Regions from separate parts of the Microbacterium sp. ER1 genome, predicted to be linked through region 2. Evidence: predicted binding sites of a transcription regulator. Region 2 holds the regulator's gene; the other holds the start of a gene.
The links. The regulator LexA, encoded in region 2, represses DNA repair genes until DNA is damaged. The targets are predictions, from matches to a motif close to TCGAACANNTGTTCGA.
Positions count from the first base shown of each region.

Region 1 (3,407 bases), on a different contig from region 2:
GCAGGTGCGCGGCGCGCGTCAGAGCCGATGAGCGGCACGACGCCGGCCGAGGCTCTGGACGCTCTGCGTGAGCGCGGCTGGACCCTCGGTGTCGCGGAGTCGCTCACCGGCGGTGCGGTGTGCGCGGCGCTCGTCGCGGTTCCCGGCGCCTCCGCCGTGCTCCTCGGCGGCGTCGTCGCCTACGCCACCCCCGTCAAGCACACGCTGCTCGGCGTCGACACCGACCTGCTGGAGCAATATGGGCCGGTGCACCCGGAGGTCGCGCGGCAGATGGCTGCCGGAGTGCGCGAGGCCGTCGGGGTGGACGGTCTCCCCTCCGATGTCGGGGTGTCCACCACGGGGATCGCGGGCCCGGAGTCTCCGGATGGGCAGCCCGTGGGCACCGTCCACGTCGGCGTGGTCACCCCGACGGTGAGTCTGACCCGGCCGTTCCGCTTCGAGGGGGACCGCGACGCTGTGCGAGCACAGACGGTCGCGGCGGTCCTCGATGCGCTGGCCGCTGCGCTGCGGGAATAGCGACCCCCCGCGTCATGTTGATACGGATGTGCTCACATTTAAACCACAGAGTGCAAGGGTAGATTCTGTGCAAGCCAGGAGGACTAGACTGGCCGTCTCTTCGAGGGAGACCTCGATTCACGAACTGCGGAGGAGGTTCCGATGATTCTTGTACGACAGGAGATCGGCGACGTGCTGAGGGACTTCCGTCTGCAGAAGGGGCGGACGCTCCGGCAGGTCGCGAGCAAGGCATCTGTCGCTCTCGGTTACCTCAGCGAGGTCGAGCGCGGACAGAAGGAGGCCTCGAGCGAGATCCTCGCCTCGGTGGCGGAGGCGCTCGACGTCCCCATCTCCACGATCATGCGCGAGGTCGGGGACCGCATCTCGGTTCTCGAAGGCATCCAGGTCTTCCCGGACGTCGTTCCGGACGACCTGGTCGCGTCCGTGGAGCCCGAGCTCTCGCTCCGCTGACACTCGGAGATCACCCTGATGCGACGCAGTGAGTTCCTGCGCGCCGTCGACGCCGAGTTCCATGCCCGAGCCTCTTCGCTGGTGAATGACCTCGTACTCTCGGGCATGGGGGGACGAACGGCGCTCGAGGCTCTCGAAGCCGGGGTACCACCGCGCAACATCTGGCTCGCGCTCTGCGCCGACATGGATGTCCCGGAATCCCGTCGCCACGGCGTAGGGCGTCTGGAGCCGCGCGGCCGGTGACGGCGGCTTCCCGGGTGTGCGGAAGTCCGACACGCCGAACCGGCGTGTTGTCGAAAATGTGTTCGAACCGGGCGTAGTCTTCTGCACAAGTGGTCAGACGGTTCTGATCCCCACGATCCGCGGTTCCTTCGACGCAATGTCGGAGGCCCACCGTACCGTGAGGTCCAGGCTGAAAAGCCATACGCCTTGTCGGAGAGTTCCTTCCGCCGGAAGAGCCGCGACAGCCTACAGGCGGCAGCACACGCGCAGAAGGAGCACACCATGCCATCACCCGCCGACCGCGAGAAGTCCCTCGAGACCGCCCTCGCCCAGATCGACCGCCAGTTCGGAAAGGGCTCGGTCATGCGGCTGGGCAGCGATGAGCGTGCCCCTGTGGCCGTCATCCCCACCGGCTCCATCGCCCTCGACGTCGCCCTCGGCGTGGGAGGTCTGCCGCGTGGCCGCATCGTCGAGATCTACGGCCCGGAGTCCTCGGGTAAGACGACGCTGACGCTGCACGCCATCGCCAACGCCCAGCGGGCCGGCGGTATCGCGGCATTCATCGACGCGGAGCATGCGCTCGACCCCGACTACGCCGCGAAGCTCGGCGTCGACATCGACGCCCTTCTCGTCTCGCAGCCCGACACGGGTGAGCAGGCTCTCGAGATCGCCGACATGCTCGTGCGCTCCGGTGCCATCGACCTCATCGTCGTCGACTCGGTGGCGGCCCTGGTGCCGCGTGCGGAGATCGAGGGCGAGATGGGAGACTCCCACGTGGGTCTCCAGGCCCGCCTCATGTCGCAGGCGCTGCGGAAGCTCACCGGTGGTCTGAACCAGACGAACACGACGATGATCTTCATCAACCAGCTGCGCGAGAAGATCGGCGTGTTCTTCGGCTCCCCGGAGACCACTGCCGGTGGTAAGGCGCTGAAGTTCTACGCCTCCGTGCGTATGGACATCCGCCGCATCGAGACGCTCAAGGACGGCACGGACGCCGTGGGAAACCGCACCCGCGTCAAGATCGTCAAGAACAAGATGGCCCCGCCCTTCAAGCAGGCGGAGTTCGACATCCTCTACGGCGTCGGCATCTCCCGCGAGGGCAGCCTGATCGACTTCGGAGTCGAGCACGGCATCGTCAAGAAGTCGGGATCGTGGTACACCTACGACGGCGATCAGCTGGGCCAGGGCAAGGAGAACGCGCGCACGTTCCTGCTCAACAACGCCGACATCGCCTTGGCGATCGAGAGTCAGATCAAGCAGAAGCTCGGTATCGGCGGCCCGGCCGCGGCTCCGGGTGCTGATGAGCTGGCCGAGCGTCGCCCGGCCTGATGAGTGACCAGCGTGGGGGCGATTCCGAGCGGATCGCCCCCATCATCCCTCTCTTCGGCGGACCCACGCGTGCGGAGCATCCGGCCGGTGGCGGTGCAGACGAGTCGTCGTCCGCACCGCCTGCGCGGTCGGGGCCGCCCGCGGACGCGGCGGGACTCTGGCGGTCGACGTGGCACGAGCCCGCGTCGGCAGGGTCCCCGTCGGTCGACGACGGTTCTCCCAGCGCGCGGCACCCCGCCCGGGGTGCCGCGGCGCGGGCTGCTTCCCGGGGCGGGAAGACCACCACATTGCGCGCCGTCGGCGATACGTCCCGATCGCCCGGAGGGGGCGAGAGCACGGAGAACGGCCCCTCGACGGCGGAGATCCGAGCGACGGCGGAGGAGTCGTTGGTGCGGAAGCTCCGCACGCGGTCGCTGTCCATCTCCGAGGCCCGGCTGGTGTTGAAAGGGCACGGGCTTGCGACGGACGCCGTCGAAGACGTGATCGACGACTTCGTGCGTCGCGGATACCTCGACGACGCCGTGCTCGCCGAACTCCTCGTCACGTCCGGCGTCGAACGCAAGGGCCAGGGGCGGGTCGCGCTGTCTCGAGCGCTCGCGCAGCGGGGCATTCCTCGTGAGGTCATCGACGCCGCGCTCGATGAGCTGCCCGACGACGACGCGGAGCGGGCACTGGAGTTCGCCCGGACCAAAGCGCGTTCGATGGGACGCCTCGACTCCGACGCGGCGCTCCGCCGGTTGGTCGGGCAGCTGTCGCGCCGCGGGTACGGGGGATCGGTCGCCATGAACGCGGCGAAGACGGCGCTGCGGGAAGCCTCGTTCGGCGGGGGCGTCTCCGGCGTCCGGTTCGTGGATTCGGACTGACGGTTCGAACACGATCGGCTCTCGGTG
Region 1 is NZ_QCXO01000138.1:447,064-450,470, reverse strand. Features, by position in the region: gene pgsA (CDP-diacylglycerol--glycerol-3-phosphate 3-phosphatidyltransferase) at 1-31, shown strand, start outside; gene BV453_RS15570 (CinA family protein) at 28-516, shown strand; gene BV453_RS15565 (helix-turn-helix domain-containing protein) at 658-966, shown strand; gene BV453_RS15560 (DUF3046 domain-containing protein) at 985-1,209, shown strand; gene recA (recombinase RecA) at 1,471-2,517, shown strand; gene BV453_RS16795 (regulatory protein RecX) at 2,907-3,380, shown strand.
Region 1: the regulator LexA is predicted to act here: its motif matches at 1,260-1,275, upstream of recA (recombinase RecA).

Region 2 (3,407 bases):
GTGGATCTCGTGCGCGGCACCGTGCCCGACGCGGTGCCGGGTCTCGAGGGCAAGACCCTCGTCGGCGGTGTGATCGACGGTCACAACATCTGGCGTGGCGACCTCTCCGCGGCGTTCGACTCTCTGGAGGCGCTCCGTGCGCTCGGGGCCCCGGTGGCGGCATCGACCTCGACCTCGCTGCTGCACGTGCCGCACGACGTGGAGGACGAGACGGCGCTCGACGAGCGCCTCGTCTCCTGGCTCGCGTTCGCGGATCAGAAGGTGCAGCAGGTCGTGACCCTCGCCCGCGGCCTGTCCGAAGGCCGCACGGCGATCGGGGCCGAGCTGGACGCCGCGACCGCTGCGCTGCAGGACCGCCTGACCGCTCCCGGTGTGCGCGACGGTGCGGTGCGTTCCCGTGCGCTGAGCGACGCCGACTTCGCCCGTGCCCCGTACCAGGAGCGGGAGGAGGCGCAGAACGCCCTCGGCCTGCCGGCGCTGCCCCTGACGACGATCGGCTCCTTCCCGCAGACCGGCGACATCCGCCGCGCCCGGGCCCAGTTCCTCCGCGGCGAGATCCCCGAGGACGACTACGAGGAGTTCCTGCGCCGTGAGGTCGCCGCAGTCGTCTCCCTGCAGGAGGACCTCGGTCTCGACGTCCTCGTGCACGGTGAGCCGGAGCGCAACGACATGGTGCAGTATTTCGCGGAGAACCTCGACGGCTTCGCGGTCACGCAGCACGGATGGGTGCAGTCGTACGGCTCGCGAGCCACGCGCCCATCGATCCTCTGGGGAGACGTCTCGCGTCCTGCGCCCATCACGGTCGGCTGGTCGGCGTACGCGCAGTCGCTCACGGCGAAGCACATGAAGGGGATGCTCACGGGCCCCGTCACGATCCTCGCGTGGTCCTTCGTCCGCGACGACCAGCCGCTGGGGGAGACGGCGAACCAGGTGGCGCTCGCGCTCCGCGACGAGATCGCCGATCTGGAGGCCGCGGGCATCCAGGTGATCCAGGTCGACGAGCCGGCGCTCCGGGAGCTGCTCCCGCTGAAGCAGGCCGACCAGCCGGCGTACCTCGACTGGTCCGTCGCCTCGTTCCGTCTGGCCACGGGCGGCGCTGCGGCGGCGACCCAGGTGCACACCCACCTCTGTTACTCGGAGTTCGGCGTCGTGATCGACGCGATCCGTGCGCTCGACGCGGACGTCACGTCCATCGAGGCGGCCCGGAGCCGCATGGAGGTCGTCGCGGACATCGCCGAGGTGGGCTTCGACCACGGCATCGGCCCCGGCGTGTACGACATCCACTCGCCGCGCGTGCCCACCGTGGAGGAGGTCGAGTCCCTGCTGCGGCGTGCGGTGGAGGAGATCCCCCTCCGTCAGCTCTGGGTGAACCCGGACTGCGGTCTGAAGACCCGCGGATACGCCGAGACCACGGCGTCGCTGCGGAACATCGTCGAGGCCACGCGGCGCGTGCGCGAGGACGTGGTGGTCACCGCCTGACGCGGTCGTCCCCGGACACACGAAGGCCCTCCCGGTGCGCCCGGGAGGGCCTTCGTTCTCGTCTCACCGACGATGCGGGGACTCAGACGGCGCGCATGACCGCGACGACCTTGCCGAGCACGACCGCCTCGTCGCCCAGGATCGGCTCGAAGGCAGAGTTGCGGGGAAGCAGCCACGTGTGGCCGTCGCGACGACGGAGCACCTTGACGGTGGCCTCGCCGTCGAGCATGGCAGCCACGATCTCGCCGTTCTCCGCCGTGTTCTGCGAGCGCACGACGACCCAGTCGCCGTCGCAGATGGCGGCGTCGATCATCGACTCCCCGGAGACCTTGAGCATGAACAGGTCGCCCTTGCCGACGAGCTGCCGGGGGAGCGGGAAGATCTCCTCGACCTGCTGGTCCGCCGTGATCGGCACGCCCGCCGCGATACGCCCCACCAGCGGGACCAGGGCGGCATCGCCCACGGGGGTCGCCACGTCCGCCGGGTTCTCCGCGCCCGTGCCGGGAAGGTCGATGAGGACCTCCATGGCACGTGTCTTGCCCGGGTCGCGACGCAGGTAGCCGCTGAGCTCGAGCTGACCGAGCTGGTGGGTGACGCTGGACAGCGACTTGAGCCCGACGGCGTCGCCGATCTCGCGCATGCTCGGCGGATAGCCGTTCTGCGCGATCGAGGCCTGGATGACCTCGAGGATCGCCATCTGCTTCGGGCTGAGGCTCTTGCGACGGCGGGTGCGCGGCGCCTCGGACTCGAGGGCTGAGGTGTCGCTCATGGTGCTCCTTCACTGCGTGATCCGACGTGCCGCTTCGAATGTCGGTGGCCCGTGGTGGGGTGTCCTTATCGAAACCGTATCCGAGAAAAGCGCCGATCTGGAAGATCTGTTCGAGCGTGTCGGCTGATTCGCGGAGCGTGGTTTCGAAGACAGCTTGACAGATGTTCGAACTCGAAGATATCTTCGGAACGTAGCTTCGCATCCACGGCTCCCGGCCGAGGCGCGGATGCGAAAGCTACGCCAACCTCCCCGGGCTCCGGCGCCGGGACAGTAAGGAGCAGACATGAGCAGCATCAGCCTCAGCACCGCGACCGCCCTCCCGGCATCGGCCCGTCCGGCCACCCGGCTGCGGATCACGGCACGCGGCCGTCGCACTCTGCTCGCGCTCGCGTCGGTCCCGCTCGCGGCGGGCATCGCCGTCGCCGCCCTCAGCGGAGGCAGCGCGACCGCCTCCGGCGCGGATGCGCCGGCCGTCTCCGTCGAGACCGTCACGGTCATGCCCGGCGACACCCTCTGGTCGATCGCGAGCAGCATCGCTCCCGAGGCCGACCCGCGGGATGTCATCGGTGAGATCACCCGCATGAACCTGCTGCGCGGCGGGGAGCTCCAGGTCGGCCAGGAGCTCGCACTGCCGGCGCGGTACACCGACTGACGCCGAGTCCTCCCGGCCGAATCGTCACGATGAGCTCGGCTCTCCCTGCTCCTCTTAAGATGGGAAGGGTGACCTTCTCCCTCAACGATCTCCCGCTCCGCGACGATCTGCGCGGACTCACCCCGTACGGAGCGCCGCAGGCCCCGCTGCCGGTGGCGCTGAACGTCAACGAGAACACGCATCCGGTTCCCGACGAGGTCGCGAGCGACATCCTCGATGACATCGCCGTGGCGATCCGAGACGTGAACCGGTACCCGGACCGCGAGTTCACGACGCTGCGGGAGGCGTTCGCCGACTACCTGGGTCACGGCCTCACGCCGGAGCAGATCTGGGCGGGCAACGGGTCCAACGAGGTGCTGCAGCACATCTTCCAGGCGTTCGGCGGGCCGGGACGCACGGCCTTCGGATTCGCGCCCACGTACTCCATGTACCCGCTCATCGCGAAGGGGACGGGCGCGTCCTGGATCGCGGGCACCCGTCAGCCCGACTACACGGTCACCCCGGAGG
Region 2 is NZ_QCXO01000122.1:34,816-38,222, reverse strand. Features, by position in the region: gene metE (5-methyltetrahydropteroyltriglutamate--homocysteine S-methyltransferase) at 1-1,479, shown strand, start outside; gene lexA (transcriptional repressor LexA) at 1,562-2,248, opposite strand; gene BV453_RS03130 (LysM peptidoglycan-binding domain-containing protein) at 2,532-2,900, shown strand; gene BV453_RS03125 (histidinol-phosphate transaminase) at 2,960-3,407, shown strand, end outside.